Regions from separate parts of the Paenibacillus sp. J53TS2 genome, predicted to be linked through region 3. Evidence: riboswitches for the same ligand, from Rfam matches in the RefSeq annotation. Region 3 holds a riboswitch; each other region holds the start of a gene.
What was found. A riboswitch is a leader RNA that binds a small molecule or an ion and turns the genes downstream of it on or off. The one in region 3 is predicted to bind cobalamin.
Positions count from the first base shown of each region.

Region 1: it holds a riboswitch for cobalamin, as region 3 does, so the genes downstream of both, KJS42_RS17670 (anaerobic ribonucleoside triphosphate reductase) here and KJS42_RS04605 (ABC transporter substrate-binding protein) in region 3, are expected to answer to the same signal.
Region 2: it holds a riboswitch for cobalamin, as region 3 does, so the genes downstream of both, metE (5-methyltetrahydropteroyltriglutamate--homocysteine S-methyltransferase) here and KJS42_RS04605 (ABC transporter substrate-binding protein) in region 3, are expected to answer to the same signal.

Region 1 is NZ_BOSK01000008.1:165,152-172,873, forward strand. Features, by position in the region: gene KJS42_RS17645 (cupin domain-containing protein) at 124-699, shown strand; gene KJS42_RS17650 (hypothetical protein) at 758-1,366, opposite strand; gene KJS42_RS17655 (HD domain-containing protein) at 1,604-2,242, shown strand; tRNA gene KJS42_RS17660 (tRNA-Thr) at 2,337-2,409, opposite strand; gene KJS42_RS17665 (MTH1187 family thiamine-binding protein) at 2,481-2,780, opposite strand; cobalamin riboswitch at 3,274-3,524, shown strand; gene KJS42_RS17670 (anaerobic ribonucleoside triphosphate reductase) at 3,703-5,679, shown strand; gene nrdG (anaerobic ribonucleoside-triphosphate reductase activating protein) at 5,676-6,194, shown strand; gene KJS42_RS17680 (ribonucleoside-diphosphate reductase subunit alpha) at 6,423-7,722, shown strand, end outside.
Region 2 is NZ_BOSK01000001.1:117,408-125,129, forward strand. Features, by position in the region: gene KJS42_RS00570 (ABC transporter ATP-binding protein) at 1-214, opposite strand, end outside; gene KJS42_RS00575 (MgtC/SapB family protein) at 352-1,065, opposite strand; gene KJS42_RS00580 (FMN-dependent NADH-azoreductase) at 1,224-1,850, opposite strand; gene metE (5-methyltetrahydropteroyltriglutamate--homocysteine S-methyltransferase) at 1,975-4,269, opposite strand; cobalamin riboswitch at 4,418-4,615, opposite strand; gene KJS42_RS00590 (multicopper oxidase domain-containing protein) at 4,818-5,816, shown strand; gene KJS42_RS00595 (DUF2249 domain-containing protein) at 5,861-6,394, shown strand; gene KJS42_RS00600 (heme-copper oxidase family protein) at 6,408-7,649, shown strand; gene KJS42_RS00605 (metal-sulfur cluster assembly factor) at 7,676-7,722, shown strand, end outside.
Region 3 is NZ_BOSK01000001.1:962,757-970,478, forward strand. Features, by position in the region: gene cobT (nicotinate-nucleotide--dimethylbenzimidazole phosphoribosyltransferase) at 1-72, opposite strand, end outside; gene KJS42_RS04595 (ABC transporter ATP-binding protein) at 151-939, opposite strand; gene KJS42_RS04600 (FecCD family ABC transporter permease) at 936-1,985, opposite strand; gene KJS42_RS04605 (ABC transporter substrate-binding protein) at 1,982-2,989, opposite strand; cobalamin riboswitch at 3,232-3,441, opposite strand; gene KJS42_RS04610 (methyl-accepting chemotaxis protein) at 3,529-5,106, opposite strand; gene KJS42_RS04615 (nucleotidyltransferase domain-containing protein) at 5,365-6,153, shown strand; gene KJS42_RS04620 (TRM11 family SAM-dependent methyltransferase) at 6,248-7,129, opposite strand; gene KJS42_RS04625 (TIGR03915 family putative DNA repair protein) at 7,265-7,722, opposite strand, start outside.

The DNA of each region.
Region 1 (7,722 bases), on a different contig from region 3:
ATGTAAGGGAGATTTCAGATTCCTAGATGATTGCATCAGTAGATTTGACTCATTTTTGCAAACAAGCACGAGGGCGGAGGATAGGCATATGATGGGTAATAAACCTTGGAGGTCAAAATTCAAATGAATGATTATCCCAGACCGTACCCTTACTCTGCGTATTCCGTACCTTCCCTGCCCCCCCACGCTTATCCTTACGGAGTGAATGCAGCTCCACCGTTTCTTCCCCTAGGCTCGTACCCAGGGATTACTCCCTATCCTTCGCGCTTTGCGTCCTGGGGCGAGCTGCCGCTTCAAGATTACGGGCAACAGCCGTTGGTTCTTAACATCAACCGGGCTGCCAAGCAAAACGAGACGTTCCGCACGGCATTATGGACAGGGAAACATTTTCAGGTTACCTTGATGAGCATTCCCGTTGGAGAAGATATCGGACTCGAGGTCCATCCTCACACCGACCAATTTGTACGGATCGAGGAAGGCCAAGGGGTTACACAAATGGGGGATACACCGGAAAAGCTGGATTTCGTACAAAATGTTCACGATGACGACGCCGTCTTCGTCCCCGCCGGGAAATGGCACAATATCACCAATACCGGCACCGTTCCCCTCAAGGTCTATGTGATTTACGCGCCGCCTCAGCATCCGTTCGGCACCGTGCATCAGACGAAGAAGGATGCAATGGAGGAAGAACGAGTTTAACGAGAAATCGGGAGGTTATTTAACCTCCCGATTTTTTATTGGCTCCTAGGCCCATTTATTAATAATTTATATCCATGCTCGCACACATTTCATAGGGAGAACAACCTACAATCGATTTCTCCTTATTGATCACAATCCCTAGAAACGTTTCCCTATTTCTGCTATAGAAAGTAATATGTAACTCTTTAGTCGGCAAACTTCTTAATAACGTGTCGATTTCACTTTTTAGTAACTCCCCCTGCTGGGTCTTTACCAATATTATCGTTACTCTTACACCGTATTTATAGGTTTGCTTTTTGCTCTCCTTGATATCGATTTCAAACGGAAGCTGCTTCTGTTCTAAGATTGTTGTGATTTCCTCGACAGTGTTGTTTATTTGACTTGGGAAAGGCAATGAGACGAGCTTGTTTAGACTGGTCATCAGAAATGGAGATATAAACAGGAAGAGAACGAACAAGGTTATATTGAGAAGAACCATATCCGTATTCACTTTCTCATGCCGCCAGCGCAGGAAGTAATAATAGGCTATGCCAATAACAATTAGGGTGATAACCCTAGGAATAACAGAGCCATCTTGATGCCGTGAAAAAATGATACCCCCGATCATTAAGCTGCACGATCCTCCAAATAGACAGCTCACTAGGATGACCCAGAAATTTGTTTTCACCGATCTCTCCCTCTCCTCCAACTTCTAAAAATACTTTCTGTCACAAATACGATCCTTCAGATGTCTTCTAGGATGTACTAAACAAAATAAAACTGGAGGAACCCACAATGAGCACATGGCTAAGATGATATGGATAATATCATAATTGCTAAGGAAACCTTCAAATACACTGAGCTTATAAAGAAGCCGAAGCAACTGCCTACAATGCGCTTAAATGACGAAAGGGGGAAGTTCTAGATGACGAATTTCATCGCGGACATCAAAATTCCAGATAGCAAGCTAGCCGTAGAAGCTGCCGAATTATTGCGCGATCACGGCGACGACCTTTTGTGGAACCACTCGAACCGCGTCTTTCTGTTTGCGGCGATGAAGGGAAATTCGAGTCAAGTCAAATACGATGCCGAGTTGCTTTATATCAGCTCGCTCTTCCACGATCTCGGCTTGACACCCGCCTTCCGAAGCCCGGACAAACGCTTTGAGGTCGATGGGGCGAATGCGGCCCGCGACTTTCTGAGAAGCCGCGGCATTCCGGAAGAATCCTTTCGATTGGTATGGAATGCGGTTGCCCTGCACACCACCGTCGGAATTGTCGAATATATGGAAACCGAGGCGGCTCTGATGAATTTCGGCGTCGGTTATGACGTTGTCGGGAAGAACTTTGATTTCATTCCGGCAGAAGTGCGGAAGCAAGTCGTCGAAGCTTTTCCTCGCGACCAGTTCAAACACAACATCTTGCATGCATTCTGGGAAGGCTTCAAGCACAAACCGGAAACGACATACGGTACGATGAACGCCGACGTGTGCGAGATGTTTCTTCCGGGCTATCAACGCCCGAACTTTTGCCATCATGTCCTTCATTCCAAGTGGGAGGAATAAGGGGATTGAGTAACTTTCCGGCAGAAGTTTAACTTTAATCGCAAAAACGCGCCCCCCGAGACCTCGGAGGGCGCGTTTCCACTTGCATTAAGGATGCTGGTGAAGGGATTCGAACCCCCGACCTACGCATTACGAATGCGTTGCTCTACCAGCTGAGCTACACCAGCAAGTTCGTTTTTAGCGAACAAAAATTATTATAACTCGTTTTCAAAATAATGCAAGCGCCAATGCTTGGTAATTACAATTTCTCGCGAACGGAGCGCAGCTTCTGCTCCGAGGAGCTGGCTTTGTCGCGGCGGTCGTCGATCTTGATCGACGTCGACACGCGGCCGGCACCCGACTGGAACGGCGCTTCATGGATGGCACGAATGGCGGCGAACACGTCGTCCAACGGCCCTTCAATAATCGTGCTCATTGAGGTTAGGGTAAACGTAATTCCCGTCTGCTTCTCCAGCACCCGATGCAACTCAGCGACATAAGCGCTCAGGCTGGTGCTACCCGTTCCGATCGGAATGACAGTTACTTCAGCGATGGCCATAATCGATCCCTTCTTTCTGGTAGTGGTTTTGTTTTCAATCACGAGCTTGTTATTCAACCTACCTCCATTCTACCCATCCTTGCACTTGAAGATCAACCGATCTCTAACGGACTGTAGTGACCTTATTTGTCCCGGGAATCCGAACTTCGCTTTCTAATGGACCTTGGAGCCGCTATTTGCCTAGAATCTGCCCCATTTATACGTCTTCGCACCAAATAAGGGCCTTGGGGTCCGTTAGATTTCTTATTCGTCAGAAATTGCAGAAATAACGACTTCTCAGTCCGTTAGCCAACACCGTTCGAAAAACAGTTGCCGCCCCCAACCATCCTCCTAGTTCCTCAGTCCCATTCATAAATGTTCACAATTCTCCCTCGTCCCCCACTCTCCGCATCGTTATAAGGACTGGAGATTTTCACGACGTTTTCAGGTCATTTACATGGTAAAAATTCGGTTTACAAACACAACATCTTGGGCTATCCTTAGATCAACGCAACAAAATATAGTGTGAACGGGTGATCCGGCGGACAAGCCTCCGGACCTTAAAAGGGAAGTGCGGTGCAAAGCCGCTGCGGTCCCGCCACTGTAATCGGTAGCTAGGCGCTAGAGACGAAACGTTCATCGAATCGTCTTGAAGGCCCAGCCGTTCGTCTGACCTTTATGCCACTGCGGCTTGATTCTAAGGCTGCGGGAAGGCGTCAGCAATGACCCGAAAGCCAGGAGACCTGCCCGTTTGGAAGACACCGACGGAAAACCTGCGAGGAACAGGGATGGTGTCCGCTTGCCGCTGAACCTTAGGGCTTCTATTTCTATGCCCAACGTGATCGTTATGATGCAGCGCATTCGGGCATGTCCACCCTCGTCGGGTTGGACATGCCCTTTTATATGAAGTAAAAACTCAGTTTATCGGGAGGAGAACTTTGTTATGGCATTGCTAAACCAGACGTATACCGGCCGAGACACCTTGCTGGATGAAGTCATTCAATTAGGCGAGGAAATCGTGCACAGTCGAAATCTCGAGGTGCTGCGTGAGAACGCCAATTTGAACGGGGAGAGCTTCTCCGGCAAGATGAGTAAATTCGGAAGCGAGTATGCTAAATGGTACGCAAACCATTTCGTGATGCCGGCCCGCTTGGTCCAAGCCATCCAGGACAATATTGTCTACGTCCACGATCTGGACCAATACGCCATCGGCACAACCAACTGCATCTTTATCCCTTTCGATAAGCTGCTGCGCGAAGGCTTCAATACCGGGAACGGCAGCGTACGCCCGCCATCCTCCATCATGACGGCGATGGCGCTGGTGGCGATCATTTTTCAATCCCAGCAAAACTCCCAATACGGCGGCGTATCCGCGAACAAACTGGACTTCGATCTCGCCCCGTACGTGGCCAAATCATTCGCCAAGTACTTCCGCAAAGGGTTGGATTACTTTGAGGAAGGCGATGCCAGCGCCGAGTTGGGCGACATTGCCATGAGCCGCAGCGACCTCCGAGACGGGTATCCGAAAGCCTTCAAATATGCGTTAAAGGAAACCGAAAGCGAAACGCTGCAGGCGGCCGAGAGCCTGGTCCATAACCTAAACACCATGTCGAGCCGGGCCGGCGGACAAATCCCGTTCACCAGCATTAACTACGGAACCTGCACCTCGCCGGAAGGACAGCTGGTAATCAGCTCCCTGCTCACCGCGACCATGCGTGGGCTAGGCAGCGGGGAGACGCCGATTTTTCCGATTCAGATTTTCAAATGCAAGCAAGGGATCAATCAAAATCCAGGGGAACCGAACTACTCCCTGTTCCTGAAAGCGGCGGAATGCTCAGCCAAACGGCTGTATCCGAATTTCGCCAACCTGGATGCCCCGCTGAACCTGATGTATTACGATCCGACGAATCCGGATACGGAATTCGCTACGATGGGCTGCCGCACCCGGGTGCTGGCCGACCGTTTCGGACGGAACCATCTGTCCGGCAAAGGAAATCTATCCTTTAATACGCTAAACCTCGTCAAAATAGGCCTGGAGCACGGGACCGTATTGGGCCATCGCAAGGAGGCCGATGAGCGCGGCTTCTACCGGGAGCTGACGCATTATATGGATATCGCGCTGGAGGGACTGCTGCACCGTTTCAACATCCAAGCCTCTCAGAAGGCGAAGGCTTCGGATTTCATGATGCGCGAAGGGGTCTGGGAGGGCGGCGAGGCGCTGGCACCGGACGACGCGGTTGGCGATCTGCTCAAACACGGTAGCTTGTCCATTGGATTCATCGGCTTGGCCGAATGCATGAAGGCCATGTACGGCAAACACCACGGCGAAGACGAAGCGGTGTATCAGAAAGCGTATGATTTGATCGCCTACATGCGCGACTATTGCGACCGCCAAAGCGAAATCCATAATCTGAACATCACGTTGTTCGCCACCCCGGCGGAGGGCCTGTCCGGCAAATTCACTAAACGGGACCGTGCGGTATACGGCCCGATACCCGGAGTCGTGGATCGCGAATACTACACGAATTCATTTCATATCCCGGTCTACTACAACCTCAGTGCCGCGCGAAAAATCGAACTGGAAGCCAAGTTCCACGGGCTTTGCAACGCGGGTGCGATCTCTTATATCGAGCTAAACGGCAATGCCCGCAGCAACCCGGCAGCGTTCCTGAAAATCGTGCAATTCGCCCTGCAGCAGCAGGTCAGCTATTTCAGCATCAACCATCCGATCGACCGGTGCTCGGCTTGCGGCTTCGAAGGGATTATCGGGGCAACCTGCCCTTCCTGCGGCAGCCATGAGAACGATGTGCATATCCGCCGCTTGCGCCGGGTGACGGGCTACCTGACCGGCGATTTCCAGACGCGGTTTAATGCCGCCAAACAAGCGGAAGTGCGCGACCGGGTCAAACACGACGTATGAATCTTTGCGGCTACTATCCCGAATCTATTAATGAAGGCGAAGGCTTGAGGGCGGCGATTTTTATCAGCGGTTGCCGTCATTATTGCAAGGGCTGCTTCAGCCCGAAGACCTGGAACTTCGATTACGGCGAACCGTTTACTTTGGAACGCGAAGCCGAAATCATTCATGACGTTAAAAATAACCCCCTGCTAAGCGGCTTATCGATCCTTGGCGGGGACCCTTTCTTCTCCGCCGCTGAAGTCAGCGGGTTTATCGACCGACTGGTTGCGGAGACAGGGCCTGTGTCGATTTGGATTTACAGCGGTTATACCTACGAAGAAATCATAGAACGCTCTGGCTCACCTGAATACGAGCTGCTAAGGCGCTGCGAGGTGCTGGTTGACGGAAGATTCGTAGAAGAGCTTCGCGACCCTTCCCTCCTCTATCGCGGGAGCTCCAACCAGCGGCTGGTCGATATTCAGCAAAGCCTGCGGCAGGGAAAGCCCGTATTATGGGAGTCCATGTTCTCTTTCTAGGTACATCTAAAAAGCTGACTTTTTGATCACGAACAATAGAGGTTTCTGGTATAATTAAAAGCCTGTGACCTTTGTCACAGTTTGACAATATTCATCACGGAGCGCGAGTACCCTTGCGCCCCCTTTTTTCACCCGTTATCTGCAATTTGAAAATTCAAGATTTGCGGTAAACACAGGCGGACTGCAGCATTCATTCCAACTTATTTCACGAAAGCGAGGATTCCTCTCATGCCCACTCTAGTGACCAAACCAAACAACCGACAACTTGCGTTTGACGGCGAGCGCCTTGGCGTCTATGCCGACCGTATTTTGCAAGGATTACATAACCTCGATAAAGAACGCCTATTACGCGGCGTGAATGCCAAGCTCCGTCGCGACGAAGTGAACGGCGAAGAGATCAGCAATGCCTTTACGATGTCCGCCCTGGAGCTCGTCAGCAAAGACGAACCGGATTGGAAATTTGCGGCTGCCCGTTCCCTGCTCACTTCCCTTTATAAAAAAGCAGCGGTCAACCGCCGTTACAAAGCTTACCCCGAGGAGCCGTACGGCTCGTTCCACCACCTCATCTCCGAGCTGTGCAAGCTGGGCATCTACCGCGAAGAGCTGCTCGAGTGCTACACGAAAGAGCAAATTGAAGAGCTGGGCCGCACGATTGACCCTTCCTGCGATTTGCTGTTCGACTACATTGGCCTACTGACGCTGACCGAGCGTTACCTCGCTACCGATTTCGACGGACGGACGATGGAGCTGCCGCAGGAGCGCTATATGGTCATCGCGATGTACCTGATGCACAAGGAGCCGGAAGAGAAACGCCTGGAATTGGTGAAGGAAGCGTATTGGGCGATGAGCAACATTTATATGACCGCCGCAACCCCAACCATGTCCAATGCCGGTAAAAAAGTCGCCGGGCAGCTCTCCAGCTGCTTTATCGATACCGTAGACGATTCCCTTGAGGGCATCTTCGACTCCAACACCGACGTGGCTCGACTGAGCAAAATGGGCGGCGGCATCGGCGTCTACCTCGGCAAAGTCCGCGCTCGCGGCTCCGATATCCGCGGCCATAAGAATACCAGCTCCGGCGTCATCCCTTGGATCCGCCAGTTGAACAACACCGCCGTCAGCGTCGACCAACTCGGAACGCGAAAAGGCGCGATCGCGGTTTATCTGGACGTTTTCCACAAGGATATTCTCGCCTTCCTCGACTTGAAGCTGAACAACGGGGACGAGCGGATGCGTGCGCATGACGTTTTCCACGGCGTTTGCCTGCCTGACCTATTCATGGAGGCGGTAGAAGCTCGCGGCGAATGGAATCTATTCTGCCCGCATGAAGTGAAGAAGACGATGGGCTGGAAGGATGAGAACGGACGTCCGTTGGGTCTGGAGGACTTCTATGATGAGGAGTTCGGAAAGGGCAGCTTCCGCGAAAAATACGCCGAAGCCGTCGCCCACCCTACCCTCTCGCGCATCACGATGCCGGCGATCGATATCATGAAGCGGATTTTGAAATCACAGTTGGAGACCGGTACGC
Region 2 (7,722 bases), 850 kb from region 3:
TCCAGACGATCTGCAAACCGCTGATCGAAGACAGCGAAAAGCCGTCGACGAGATTCTTCGTGAACATCGGGATCACGAGGCTGACCAGCGTCGACAGCAAGCTGAGCACGATCGCCACGGCAAACAGACGCAGAGGGGGCTTCGTTTCCCGAAGAAGACGAAAAAAAGCTTTCGAGCCCACCCCTACTTTGTTCACCGTACGATCCGTATCCATCGATTTAGCGTTATTCCTTGGCATGAGATTCTCTTCCCTTCTATCTCTATCTGAGGCAAGATGAGCCGAAAACGCTGGCTCTAGGAAAAGACTACAATGGGAATGTAAACTGAAGTTAAACCAAACGTGCAAAGAGACTATAGATTTTCCACTTCAACGCTGATGACATGGTCGATCGTACGCAGAAAATGATAAAGCTCCGTCGTATACTCTTTCTCCGATGCGGTAATCACCATATCCACCCGTTGACGTCCTTCCTCCAGATCCTTGATTTTCAGACGTCGGATCCGGTGTTGGTTCGCTTTGGCCTTCCGCCCCTTGTTGTCCTTACGCTCGATAATGCGGATCAACTCCGTCACGTTTCCGTGATCCTCCATGACAATTTTGATGGATACGTCGCGTTGGTTCAGTTTATAGGGTCCAATCCATTTAATAACGTAAGGGACGAAATTCACCGAGAGGATCAGCAAAATGACCGTTAGCCCGGCTTCCAGATAAAATCCGGTCCCGATAGCGATCCCGATTCCCGATGCAGCCCAAATCATCGCCGCAGAGGTGAGGCCGGAAATCCCCTCATTGCTCCGGCGCAGAATCGCTCCAGCCCCCAGGAAACCAATCCCGCTGACGATTTGCGCGGCCAGCCGCATGGGGTCCATGTTCGGATGATCCGGGCCGGCGAATTTGGCGAAGGCTTCAATCGATACGATCGTCACCAGGCAGCTGGCGATACAGATGACCATACTCGTTTTGATCCCCAGCGGTTTCTGTTTCAATTGCCGGTCGATTCCGATAAACAAACCAAACAATAGGGCCAAACATAACTTTAAAACCATTTCCAATTCGTTGTACATGATGCGTCGCAACTCCTTCAATTATATAAGGTGAGTATAATTGTATTCGGTAAGCCGGCGCAAATGGATTAATTCCGCCTAGGCGGGCAATGAAACGCAAAAAAAGCCTGAACCGTCAATGAAACGGCTCAGACTTCTTTTTAGGCAAGATCGTGGAATTAGAACTTCGCTGCCAGCTCGGCTGCGCGTTTTACGCCGTCCTGGATGATTTCCTCGGCACGGTCCGGGAATTGGTTGTGTCCCTCTACAACTACGGCTTCCGGATCGTTAATCCCCCAGAAGGCCAGCGTGTTCTTCACATAGTTCAGGGACATTTCCAGCGCGGTCATTGGACCTTCGGAATAAACGCCGCCGCGTGCTTGCAGCAAAGCGACCTTCTTATCGCCAACCAGGCCAACCGGACCTTGTTCGGTGTATTTGAACGTTTTGCCGGCTTGGTTCAGGTAGAACAGGTACGTCAACAGCTGCGCCGGAATGGTGAAGTTCCACAGCGGGAACGCAAACACGACTTTATCGGCTTGCAAGAACTGCTCCAAGTAAGCATTGGCCACTTCGGCGGCTTGTTGCTCCTCTGGCGTAGTTGGCATTCCTTTGCCGACTTTGAACAGCCCGTTCAACATATCCAGGTCATAATACGGCAGGTTAACCTCGAACAGGTTTAACTCAGTAACGACATCCGAGGGATGCGTTTCTTTGTAGGTTTGCAGGAAGCTTTCGTACAGCTTCACAGTGGCGGATTGATCCGCCGGGCGATTATTGGCTTTCACGAATAAAACTTTAGACATATCCAGTTCCCCTCCACTATTCATGTTCTCTATTGTTATCTTCTTTCTTTTTCATAGTTACTTTAAAATAAACTGTAACTAATCGAACAATAGTTATGATAAAGGGTAACTAATCATTTGTCAATTACAGTTGCTTGTATTTTTTGCGAACCTGTTCAGCAGCCGCTGTCATTTGCCGCAGGGAGGCGACGGTCTCCTCTTGCCCTCTGGTTTTTAATCCGCAATCTGGGTTGATCCAAAACAATCCCGGGTCCAGCACTTGAAGCGCACGCTCGATCAAGGAGACCATCTCGGCTTCGGTTGGTACACGCGGGCTATGGATGTCGTAAACGCCAAGGCCAATCCCGAGCGGGTACGTCTGCTTCTCAAAGCTGTGAATCAACTCGCCATGGCTGCGTGAGGTTTCGATCGAAATGACATCGGCGTCCAACGCTCGGATCTCCTCCAGGATATCTTCAAATTCGCAGTAGCACATATGCGTATGAATTTGCGTTGTATCCAAGACAGAGGAGGTAGTCACCCGGAACGCTTTTACCGCCCAGTCCAGATAGTTCGACCAATCCTTCCTCTTGAGGGGGAGACCTTCGCGCAAGGCGGGCTCGTCCACCTGGATCATCCCGATACCGGCCTGCTCTAACGCTTCGACCTCCTTACGTAAGGCGAAAGCAATTTGATAGGCGACCTGCTCCCGGGATAGATCGCTTCGAACAAATGACCAGTTCAAGATCGTGATCGGTCCCGTTAGCATCCCTTTAACCGGCTTAGCCGTCTGGCTTTGGGCATAGGCGGTTTCCTTGACGGTCATCGGCTCGGCGAACTCGACATCCCCGTAGATCACAGGCGGCTTGACGCAACGTGTACCGTAAGACTGAACCCAGCCCCCCTGCGTAAATGCAAAGCCCGGTAGCTTCTCACCGAAAAATTCCACCATATCGGTGCGTTCAAACTCGCCATGGACCAACACATCAAGCCCAAGTTCCTCCTGGATCTCGACCCATTTGCGGACTTCCGTTCGGATGAACTCCTCATATCTATTCTGGTCCCACTCGCCTTTCCGCCATTTCTGCCGGGCAGCCCGAACCTCGGCGGTCTGCGGGAAACTGCCAATCGTCGTTGTGGGCAGGAACGGAAGCCGCCACTTCGCCTGCTGTTTAAGCCGCCGCTGTGCAAACTCGCTAGTTCGCTCCGCCGGGGCTACAGCAGCCTGCACCGCCGCCGCCCGCACCGCAACACGGCTCCGGGCCGGATCTGCGGCGAGTGCGGCCAGCGCACGGCGGTTCTCCGCGAACTGCACCGGTTCGGGTCCCTCACTGCTTACCGCCTTGCACAAGCTCGTTAGCTCCTCCAGTTTCTGCTCGGCAAACGCCAGCGCCTCGCGTAACACCGGGGATAAGCGCTCTTCGCCCGCCACGGATACCGGGACGTGCTGCAAGCTGCAGGAAGGCTGCACAATCAGTTCCGGTTCTCCGGCTAAAATGGAAATCTGTTTCAACAGGCTAAGCGTTTCGTCCAAATCTGTACGCCAAATATTCCGTCCATCGACAAGCCCTGCACCAAGTGTCTTGCCTGCAGGAAATCCGTAGCGACGCAGTGCCTCCATGTTCCCGTCCCGGCCGTGCACGAAATCCAGTCCCAAGCCATGCACCGGCAGATCTGCAAGCGAATCGTACCTTTCGACGGCATCGAAATACGTTTGCAGCATAATCCGCAGATCAGGGACTTCCCGGGCGATCGTCCGATAAATCAAGCCCAGCCGGCGAACGTCCTCTTCGGTTAAAGAGACGACTAAAGCCGGTTCGTCCATTTGCACCCATGTGGCGCCTGCCGCTTCCAACTCTCGTAATACCTGTACGTATAAAGGCAATAATTTCTCGATCCAGTCATCGACTTGGTCCGCGGTCTCCCCTTTAGACAATTTCAACAAGGTGAACAACCCCAGCACCACGGGTCTACCTTCTATGCCCAGCTCCTGTTTGGCTTCCAAATAAGCCATAAGCGGGCGGTTGACGATTATCCTCGGATCCCGACGCCCCAGCTCAGTCACGATATAATGATAGTTGGTATTAAACCACTTCGTCATTTCGCTTGCCGCCACCAGGTCATTCCCCCGGGCAATGGCGAAATACAGATCCAGCGGCAATTTGTCGCTGTTCCAATCAAACCGCTCCGGTATCAGTCCGAACATCGTCGCAGTGTCTAATACGTGGTCGTAATAGGTAAAATCACCGACCGGGATCACGTCAATCCCCCGATCCCGCTGTAAACGAAGATGACCCATCCGAATTTCCGTCAATCGATCATGCAGCTCTAACTCTGTAATTTTCCCTGCCCAATAGGCTTCAATTTGCTTCTTCCATTCCCGTTGTCCGCCGATTCTGGGATATCCCAGATTTCCGCTAACTATGTTCATGTTCCCCATGTTGATTTCCTCCTCATCGTTTGGCTTGATGACACCCATAGTTTGCAACACAAAAAAGGTCCCCGATAGCAACATAGGCTAAAGAGGACCTTCGATCATTTGTTCGATGGCTTGCATCTTTAACACCTCCCTATCTCCCGTAGGTACAGCAGTGCCGTTGAAATAGGCAGGTCTCCTGGCTTCGGCATCATCGCCGGATGCGGCCTTCCCGGTGACTTGATCACCAGTGGCATTCGATGCATCCGACTCCTCCGTTACAGTGGCGGGACCGCGCCGGCATTGCACCGGACTTCCCTTTTAAGCTCCGGCCAAGCAAGGCCGGAACACCTATTTCCGCGATATTCGGTTGGAATATACCTCCCATCTTACTTGATGTCCCAGGCGAATACAATACCAAACACATCGGAATTTAAATATTTATGACAACATTTTCGACAACTTTCAAGTGATTAATATCACAATTCGACTCCCAAACCCATCGTACGATGAAACTAATCAAACAAGAATGCCATGGGCTTACACATAAACGACAGAAAGAGGAATGACTCATGAAATCTCGGAACATTCTGAAGTGGTCCTTACTAGGTTTGTCCGGTCTGGTCATGATCGCAGCCGCCTGGTTTGCGTTCCCTTCAGAGGAGCCTCCAGTCCGTGAAGCAGCTCCTCATGAGGAAGCGCCGCATATCAATCATCCGCCAGTCGAGCCGGTCGTCCATCGCGAGGGGAATACCGTACACATCGAGATGACCGCTCAACGAACCGACATTGAGATCTCGGAAGGCGTCACCTATAATGCCTGGACGTTTAACGGCACGGCACCTGGCCCGGTATTGCGCGTAAAGCAAGGCGATCAACTGGAATTTACGCTCAACAATTTAGACCCTGATATGCCGCATTCGATGGATTTTCACGCCGTCCATGCCGCTCCCAGCCAGAAGTTCGTCGAGGTGATGCCCGACGAGCAAGGAACGTTTACCTATCCTGCCGATACACCCGGCGTGTTCATGTACCATTGCGGAGTAAGTCCAGTGCTGCTTCACGTAGCCAACGGAATGTATGGGATGATCATCGTCGAACCGAAGGACGGTTACCCTACGGATGCGGATATCGATCAGGAATATACGATCGTCCAAAGCGAATGGTACGCGGAGAACGATATGGATGCTTTCCAACAAGGCGATCCGGAATATGTCGTATTTAACGGCGATGACCACACGCTAAAAGAACATCCCTTCCTCGCCAAGATTGGCGATAAGGTTCGGCTTTACGTTGTGAATGTGGGCCCCAACCATGTATCTTCCTTCCATGTGGTCGGCACCACCTTTGATCACGTCTATCTGGATGGTAACCCAAAGAACGAGCTGTACGGCATGCAAACCGTGTTGCTTCCGGCGGGTGGAGGTGCAGTTGTCGAGTTTACCGTCACAGAAGAAGGCGATTATCCGATTTTAACCCATCAACTGAACGACGCTTATTTGGGGGCTACCGCTATCCTGCGGGTGACTCGAGATGGCAAGGATAATGGAGCACCGGCGATGAGCCATTAAGAAACGATAACCCGATTGCAATCTGATGAAAGAGGTGAAGCTCAATGGAACGACAAGATGCCAAAATCGTTGAATTGGACGTCCGGGAGCAGCTCAAGAGTAAAATGGAGCCGTTCCAGATGATCATGGACACCGTAAAAACGCTGGGGAAAGACGATATCTTCGTATTGCACGCCACCTTCAAACCCACGCCATTGCTTGGCTTTCTGAAGATGAAGGGGCTCGTCGGCCAATCGGTCATGCACGACAAGGAACATTGGATAACAACGTTTGTCCATAAGAAAAATAAATCCTGGTTGGAGACCGTCGATGAGGCTAAGGTAGCCTCAAAGGCGCAGAACGCGTCGGTCGAACGCTCCTCCAACCTCATTGAACTTGACAACCGCGGACTCGAACCTCCGCAGCCGATGGTGCGAACGCTAGCCGCCTTGGATCGCTGCAAACCGGGCGACGAGTTGCACATTCATAATGATCGGGTACCGGTATTTTTGATCGAAGAATTAAAAGGCTTGGGCTGTACCTACACGGTAGAAGAACAACCGGACGGAACCGCTAAAGTCCAAATCCGCAAACCTTAAGGAGGTGAACCTGATGCCGGCCATGTCCCGCTTGCCCTTTCTATTTATCGTTACGGGGATCTTCGGATTCGTCCTGTTTCACGCCACTTCTTTCATGTCTCTCACGGGCTGGCTCGGTGATGACATTCGAGGCCCGGCCGGCTGGTTCCAGGTCCATCTGTTCGTACTGGGATGGGCGACCATGCTGGCCATGGGGGCTGTCTATCAATTGATTAATGTGATCCTGCAGTCCAACTTATACAGCGAGCGTCTTGGGTATATTCATTACGCGCTGTTTTCCGTAGGGCTGTTCGGACTGCTGTTTGGCTTCATTCAAGGCGATACGTATTGGATCGGCGGTTTTGCGACCGTTGCGTTCTCGGGCATCGTCCTGTTCGTCTGGAACATGGCCGCTACGCTGCGGCGAGCCGGAACGTGGAACGCGATCACGATCAGTACGGCTTGCGCGGTCCTGTATCTGCTGCTCACGGGTTTATCCGGTATGGCGATGGGGATTAACTTCGCTACCGGTCTTTATAACAACTTGCACGAAAATCTGTTTGGCACTCACATCTGGCTGGGCACTTTGGGCTGGTTCGGGCTTTTGATTACCGGATTCAGCTATAAGTTATTACCGATGTTTTATTTGTCCCATGATTATCCGACCCGCCTAGAGTACGTCGTCCTAGGTTTCTGGAACGCGGGCGTCTTGCTGGGAGCGACCTCTTTCCTGTTCGGATTGCCGACAGGCTACAAAGTCGCTGCGCTGCTGTTAATCGTCTTGGCCGTATTAAGCTTTAACGTCCATCTGCTGCAAATTCGCAGCAAACGGCATAAGCGCAGCCCCGGCGCAGGCATTGAGTGGACGGTAACGGGGAGCCAAATCTTTGCGATTTTTGCTGTAGTGTTTGCAATACGGGCGCTCGTATCCCCCGATCACTTGCTGGACAGCCGTACCGTGCTTACGGTCGGTTGGGTTTATCTCGGTTGCTGGGTTTCGTTCACCGTACTTGGATACATGTCCAAGATCGTGCCGTTCCTGTGGTGGACCCACAAATACGGTAAACAAGCCGGCCGCCCGGGAACGCCGCTGTTGGCCGATCTGCTTGATGAGCGGAAAGCGAATCTGGGCTTGACCTTGATCCTATGCGCCAATTTAACGGTTCTCGTCGGCCTGGTCCTCGGGTCGCAGGTTGTCATCGCCGCCGGTGGTGCCGTGCTGTCGATGGTTTCGGTGGCGTACATCGCATTGATTGCGCTAGTTTTTGCTCATTAATGACAATATAAACGGAGGTACTATCCATGAGTAGAATTGATCAAATCCGCGAAAGTCTACGTGAAGTTTATGA
Region 3 (7,722 bases):
GGCCGCCGCCATCGCGACTTCGTCCAGCGGGGTTATCGCTTGTGTCAGTTGTCCTATTGAATCGTATCCCATCATGCATTCCCCTTTCATTATTACGCATCTTACGCATCAGCGTTCTTGCACTTCTCACGCCGCCATAGCAGCCGGTACTCACGACCGTTCCCGACGCAGCAGCAGCTGCGGAACGTTTGAGTCCGGATGAGGCACTTGATGTGCCTGAACCCCAAACACCTCGGCGACCAGCTCCGGCGACAAAATATTCTCCGGCGCCCCCTGATCCACGATCCGACCTCCGCTCATGACAAGAAGATGGCTGCAAAACAACGCAGCCAAATTCAGATCATGCATGACCGAAACGACAGTTAGCCCCGCTTCTCGCTGCCAATCGGCGACCATCTCCATAAACTGCATCTGGTAGCGCAAGTCCAAATAGGTCGTTGGTTCATCAAGCAGCACCAGCTCGGGCTGCTGGGCCATCACTTTCCCGAGCGCTACCCGCTGCCGCTGCCCCCCGCTCAGCACGCCCAACGGACGATGCTCGAGCTCCTTCAAATCGAGGCGCTCCATAATGCCGTCGATGAGGCGGCGGCCGGCCTCCGCCCCACCTATCTCCCTGCCGCGCCAATCCTGATGGGCGAATCGGCCCATCTCTACGACCTCGCGAACCGTGAACGCGACGGACGGAAGCCCGTCCTGTTGGAGAACGGCGACTTTACGCGACAGTTCCTTGCGGGAGTAGGCCGTCAACGGACGCCCCTCCAGCGCAATCGCGCCGGAATCCGGTTGTTCCACACCTGAGATTAGGTTCAGGAGGGTCGTTTTGCCGCTGCCGTTTGGACCGATCAATCCCCAAAGCTCGCCGCGGCCGACCCGCCAATCCACTTCGTTCAGCACTTCGAGGCGACCAAACGCCTTCGCAACTCCCCGCACCTCGATCAACGCAGCTCCTCCTCTCTCTGCTTTTTCTTCCGGTACAGCAGATACCCAAAGAAAGGCGCTCCCACAAACGCGGTGACGATGCCCAGCGGAATTTCTGTAGGGGCCAGCAGAGAGCGGGCGGCCAGGTCGCTCCACATCATGAATATCCCCCCACCTAGCGCGGACAGCGGGATGATTAGGCGGTAATTCGGTCCGGTGATCAGTCGGATCATATGCGGAACGACCAGACCTACGAATCCGATCACCCCGGACACCGACACCGCAGCTGCCGTCATCAGCGTGGCGACGAGCAACACGGCCAGTTTGGTCCGTTCCACAGCCATCCCGGAGTGGGAAGCCTGACGTTCACCAAGAGCCAGCAGGTTCAAATGCTTGGCCCGGCTCCACAGGAACAGGGCCCCCACCAGCAAATACGGCAAAAGGATGGCCGTATACGACCATCCGCGCAAGCTCAAACTGCCCATCGTCCAATAATAAATCTCATTGATCGTTTTTTTCGACATCGCCGTTAAAAAGGACACGACCGCCCCTAGAAAAGACTGCATCACGACGCCGGACAAGACCAGGCTTTCGATGGGCAGCTTCCCGTTCTCCCGGGCCAGCCAGATCACGATCCATAACGTAACTGCCCCGGTCACGAAGGCGATCATAGGCAACGTAAAGATGCCAAGCAACGAAAACTGCCATCCGAAAAAAATCAGCACAGCCGCACCGATCGCCGAACCTGATGATACCCCTAACGTAAAGGGATCCGCCAGCGGGTTGCGCAGCACGCCTTGAAAGCCTGCGCCCGCCACGGCGAGCGAAGCGCCAACCAACATCCCGAGCAGCACGCGAGGCAAGCGAACCTGCACGACGATTTGCTCTGCCGCAGCGCCCCAGTCCGGCGTAATCAAGCGGCCAAGACCCGGGAGCCGATGCAGCAGGATGGCCGCAATATCCCCTGCCGGAACATAGACAGAGCCAATGCCGATGCAGAACAGCAACGTCACCGCTAGCAGAACGAGTCCCGCCGCCCCATATCCGGCTAATCTGCCGCGCGTCATGGCTGGATCAAATCCGGATGAATCGCTTTGGCGACTTCGATTAGCCCTTGTGTCACGCGAGGACCTGTACGACTAAGCAGATTATCGTCCATAGCAATGATCCGATTCTCCTTCACAGCCGATATTTGGTCCCAGCCGGAACGGCCTTTGATGATGTCAGCCAACGTCTTGTTGTTCTCGTCAATTACGCTTTTTGCATACAAAATGACATCCGGGTTCGCTTGAATAATCTGCTCTTCATTAATCTCGGACCATCCCTCAACCTCGGAAGCAACGTTGATGCCGCCCGATAACGTGATCATTTCATCCATAAATTCACCTTTACCGACTGTCCAGCCTGGGGAAAACTCGATGTACACCTTTTTCTTCTGATCCTCGCTCAGCGAACCCACCGCATCAGTAACGGTTTGGACCTCCTGCTTCATCTTCCCGACCACTTCGTCCGCTTCGGCCTGGTGATTCGTGATTTTGCCAATCGTTTGGATATGCTCCATAACCGCATCGATCGTTTTCGGATTGGATTGGAACACTTGAAGTCCCATATCCGTCAGGCTTTTGACCGTCGCCTCATCAATGAGACTAGCTGCCAAAATGAGATCCGGCTGCGCCGCCACGATCGCTTCAACGTTCACCTGGAATCCGCCCATCCGCGGTTTGTCCTTCACCGCTTCCGGATAGTCGTCCAAATCGGATACGCCGGCGACTTGTTCATTAAGCCCAAGAGCAAACAGCACTTCCGTCTCTGACGGCGCCAGCGAAACGATTCGTTCCGGCGCTGCGTCAAACGTGAACTCCTTGCCGGTGGAATCCGTTACGGTATAGGGATAAGTCGTCTCCTGTGCGGCTGGTTGATTCGCTTCAGCATTTGTTCCCGCGTTTTGCGTCTGCTGCGTCGCCTCCGCAACGTTCCCCGTTCCTTGATTCACTGCGTTGTTACCGCAGGCAGCCAGCACCAGCAGCAAGGCCAACAAGCCCAAGCTTGCGATTCGTTTCCAGTTCTTCATCTCCAAATCTCCCCTTTTTGTTCATTCCAGTTGGTAAAGAATCGCCTCGTGCTTCAGCGGTACGTTGTGCAGCCGGATTTCAAGTCCAGCCGAACACCATCCCGGCAACAAAGAAAAACCCCTATCCTAGCGGATGGGGTTACGTCTACAAAGTCATGCCGCGCGCCGACGAAGTGGAGAGCTCCACAGTCTGGCGCCAAGCCATGATACTCTTGGCAGAACGTTATCCTTTCCTCGAAGGACCGTCTTGATTTCCCGTGGCAGGTCTCCTGACTTCCAGGTATCGACGAAAGCTCGCCTTCCCATCTCCCTAGCGGGCGACAGTGGCATCGTGAGCTCGTCCCTGTTTACAGTGGCGGGACCGTGCCGGATTTGCACCGGCTTCCCTTTTAACCCGAAGCGGCACGGCGTTCTTCACCGCTGCTTCAGGACCTACGGGCACAATTTGTACGCTTGTCTTAAGGCTTTCTTCTCTATTGGATTATAGGGGAAAAGCGGGAAACTGACAATATCTAATCCGCTTCGTCATGTCTTCGACTTCACTCCAGAGACAAATCCGCTCCCAGGACGCCAATCGCTTCGCCGCCCCGACGGATGGGCACGGCAAGCGTCATGCACCGCCGTTTCGTAATCGCTGAGATATACGCCTCGGAGACGACCGTTTCCCCGGCAAAAGCACGGCGGAACCATTCCCGACCTTTGGCGTTCAGCAAACCAGCCTCCGGGATGGACACGACAAAGGATCCGTCCTCACGGTTTGACCAAGCTGCTTCAAGTCCCGGTTCCGCGGCCAATAGCTCCTCCAGAGCGGCTCGGTGTCCAGCCGGTTCCATCGCCAGGAACCGCGGCTGATCGGCTGCCTTAAGCAGCTTCCGGGCATAGGCCTGTCCCAACGCCACCGCTTCCTCGCCTCCGGCGGCCAAATCCGTCCCCGAATGCACGGAGTTAAGCGAAACCATCAGTTCGCCTTGCGCCCGGTCGAGCCCCACGACTACGGTCTGCAGCTTGGAAATATGCTCCCGTTCGGACTCCATTCGAGACAGCGCCCCCTCCACATGGATGATGCTTCGATTCAGTGCTTCATGCACCTCACCCAGCATGGCTTCCATGTTACGCGTCAGCTCGGCTTGCTCCCGGCTTCGCTGCCCTGTCTCGGCAACCAGTCCATTCACTCCGGCCACTTCCTCCGCGATGAAACGAATATCCTCGCCCATTCGCTTCATCAGGGAAATGCCCTCCAGCGCCGAGTCCCGGCCGCCTTTCAGCGTGGACTTCACGCGGTCCACATCCGCGGCAATCTGCCGGAACAACGGAGCAGAGCGGCTGATCGCTTCGGTGCTTTGGTCCGCCAGCTGACGCATACGTACGGCTACCACGTCGAAACCTTTGCCTTGAGCCCCCAAACGGGCCGCTTCAATGGATGCGTTCAGCGCCAGCAAAGCCACCTCCCCGGCGATCTCTTCCAAACTCCGGTACAGCGCGCCCAACTTCCGCGTATTCCCCTCCAATTCCTCCATCGGCCCGGCAATCGATTCCTGGGAATCGGCCAACGAACGGATCGTGCCATCCGCCGCTTCAAGCGCCCCAGCCATGCGCACCGCTTCGGCCCGGGTGTGCTCGCTGCGGCTTAGGAGATGCTCTGCGGCGTCATGGATTTGGGAAGCCGATGCGGCAACCTCCTCCATCGCAGCGAGGCTCTCCTGCACCTGTTCCAGTGAGCGCTCGCTGCTGTGCTTTAGCTTCAAATCCTCCTCCGCCGCCGTGTCGGCCAACCTGTGCAGTTGCTCAAGGCTCCCGCCTACTTCGCCGACCGCCGCCTGCAACCGATCCGCCGCCACCAGCGACTCATTGAAGACCGTTGTCCAATCGGTCTCCTTCCGCACGGGTTCATCCGCACTCGCCGCAACGGACTTGCCTCCCAGCAGTCCCCCCCACGGCGCAGTCCCCCGGCCGGTTCCCGACGGCAGCAGGGAATAACCCAAGCAGAGGAGCGTCAATAGCGCAAGAGCCGTGATATACCATGGCGTCTTCGCTACTACCGCACAAACTGCGAGAAGAACTGCCAATCCCACGCCAAGCCAAACGGCGTTTCTTCCTAACCAACGAAGTTGATTCATGTCCCCACCCCTATGTGTAAACTTTGCTAACATTATAAAATAGGACTGGAGTCATAAAAAGGAAAAAGTTAGGAGTTTCGAGACAGGGTGCAAATAATCGACGGATTTCTATAAATAGAACGTTCATTTTAAGAACGTTGTGTCTGGCGTACCCGATTTATTTCTGGTAAATTGATCAATGATTTGCGGCATACTCAATATATATGATATTTTATAATAATACCCTTTTGATGGGTCACAATCTAAGGAGTGCTTATCATGAAGTTACCTTTACACAATCAATTCATACAGGAAGCCATTGAGTATGTGAGTCAAGATCAACGAATAATAGGTCTTCTCGCAGGTGGATCCATGATGTACGGGGAAATGGATGAGTATAGTGATCTGGACTTAATCATTGTGTACAATTCTGCTTTTCGAAGCGAGATCATGGAACAACGCCACTCAATTGCCGAAAGACTGGGTAACTTACTTTCAGCATTTACAGGCGAACACGTCGGAGAACCTAGATTGCTTATATGTTTATATGGCCCACCTCCTCTTCATGTGGACCTGAAATTTGTCCAACTGGATGAGCTCGGATCCCGAATTGAGAATCCTTTGATTCTTTGGGAGAGAGGTGCTGCTATAACATCTATCATTAGTAAAACAAGTCCGTCTTTCCCAATCCCTCATCCTCAATGGATTGAAGACCGTTTCTGGGTATGGGTGCATTACTGCGCTACAAAATTAGGAAGAGGCGAATTGTTCGAATTAATCGATACTATAACATTTATGCGGAATGCAGTGTTGGGGCCGCTGGTACTCATTAACAACGGCCATCTCCCGAGAGGAGTTCGAAAGCTAGAAAAACACGCGCTCGAGGAAGTAGAAGAATTAAAAGGAACCATTCCCATCCACAGCTTTGAGAGTTGCTACCTCGCTCTAAAAAATACAATCAAAATGTATCAACGGCTACGTCAAGTTTCGGAAATTTCACCGAGGAGCGAAGCGGAACGCATCACAATTGAGTTTCTTGAAGGAATATATTCAGAACGATCCCAATGATAGAGCCCCCCACTATGGGTAGTGGGGGGCTTTACAGTGCAAATCGGAGGCAACAATACTATCAAACGGAATCTAAAAAATATAACGCATTACGTTACTTTTCTCTTGTAACCCCCCAAACCTGCCGAACGAAATGGCCTTTGCTAACGGCGCAGTGGTCCGTAACAATCAATCTCGCTTCAGCAATATCTTGCTCCAGCGGCTCGGTGGAGACGATCACCGCTCTTGTCGAGATTCGCTTTACGCTTTCCAGCATCCGCCGTCGCTCCGTGGCGGTTAGTACCGAACACAAATTGTAAGGAAGGTCGACGATCGCGGCATCGTACGCCCCGTCCAGCTCATTTAAATCTCCGATCTCCACGATTCCTGTATCGTCATAGCCAAAGTGACGTAGATTGCTTCTTGCTCCGCGAATCGCCACAGGATTGATGTCCCTGCCAACGATGTCAATCCCCATCGACATCGCTTCGATCAGCACATTGCCCATCCCGCAGCACGGGTCGATGGCTCGCTTACCTTCCGGGTTGGGCACGGCGATATTGACCAGCGCCCGAGCCACCACCGTCGTTAACCCGGTGGAGTAGTTATGCGGCTTCTCCTTGTGCGCAAGCCAGACCGGGTCCGAGATTCGGCATATCCCCAGCACCCAGTCGTCCTGCCGCGCCAGCACACCCAAGGTTACCTCTGGATCACGCATCTCCGCGATGCCGCGAACTTGGGCACCGATCCGGCGCTCCGCCTCGCGCTCCCCTTCATACGTTTGCCGCCGTCCGTTTTTGAGATATCGGACCTTGAAGGTGCATCCCTCCAAATCCAGCAACGATGCCAGCTCGCCAAGCTCATCCAGTGTAGGCGCAGCAAACAAAACATCTAACCGCAGCTGCACGAACGGGCTGCGATTGGGCGGCAGCCGGAGCGGGCTTTCCAAATAAGCGTCTCCCTCTGAAGCCTGCCCGAACAGGGCGCGCTGCTCCATCAGACAGAGCTCCCGCTCGCTCTCATGGCTGGCAAAAGGATAAATATATGTGATGGGGGATGATTTCAAATTGTAGCTTGGATTCAATCTAGCGACATCCTCTCTTGTCCTTATCTCCCCATTGTACCAGAATGTTCAATCATCCCGCATTTCGGTCAACTGCGCCCAGTATCGCTTGGGCATATGCGACATTTGTGCCCGAGGATTCAGCCGTTCCCGGATCGCCACGGTGTCGTAAAATTGCTTCCACAACCGGCGGTATACCCGTTCCTGCTCCCCCACCTCCGGCAAGACGAGCTCATCGAGATCCACGATCTCCGTCCGCTCCGGAGTCGCCTCCTTCGGGCGATGGATCAGCGCCTGGCGATGAGTTTGATCGTAGATCAGAAACGCCTCATGCCGATAACGGTTGCTAAAGTGCGGGGCTAAGATCGGCAACACGCGGTTCTTGGGTTCAATCACCGAAACGAGCACATCGCCGTATACCGAGAAGCGGACAAACCCCATCAAAGCGTGACTTTCCGTATTCAAATGTCTTACCGCTTTGCGAAGCCGATGCACCGTAGTCTCGGTCAGCATATCCATAGCTGCAC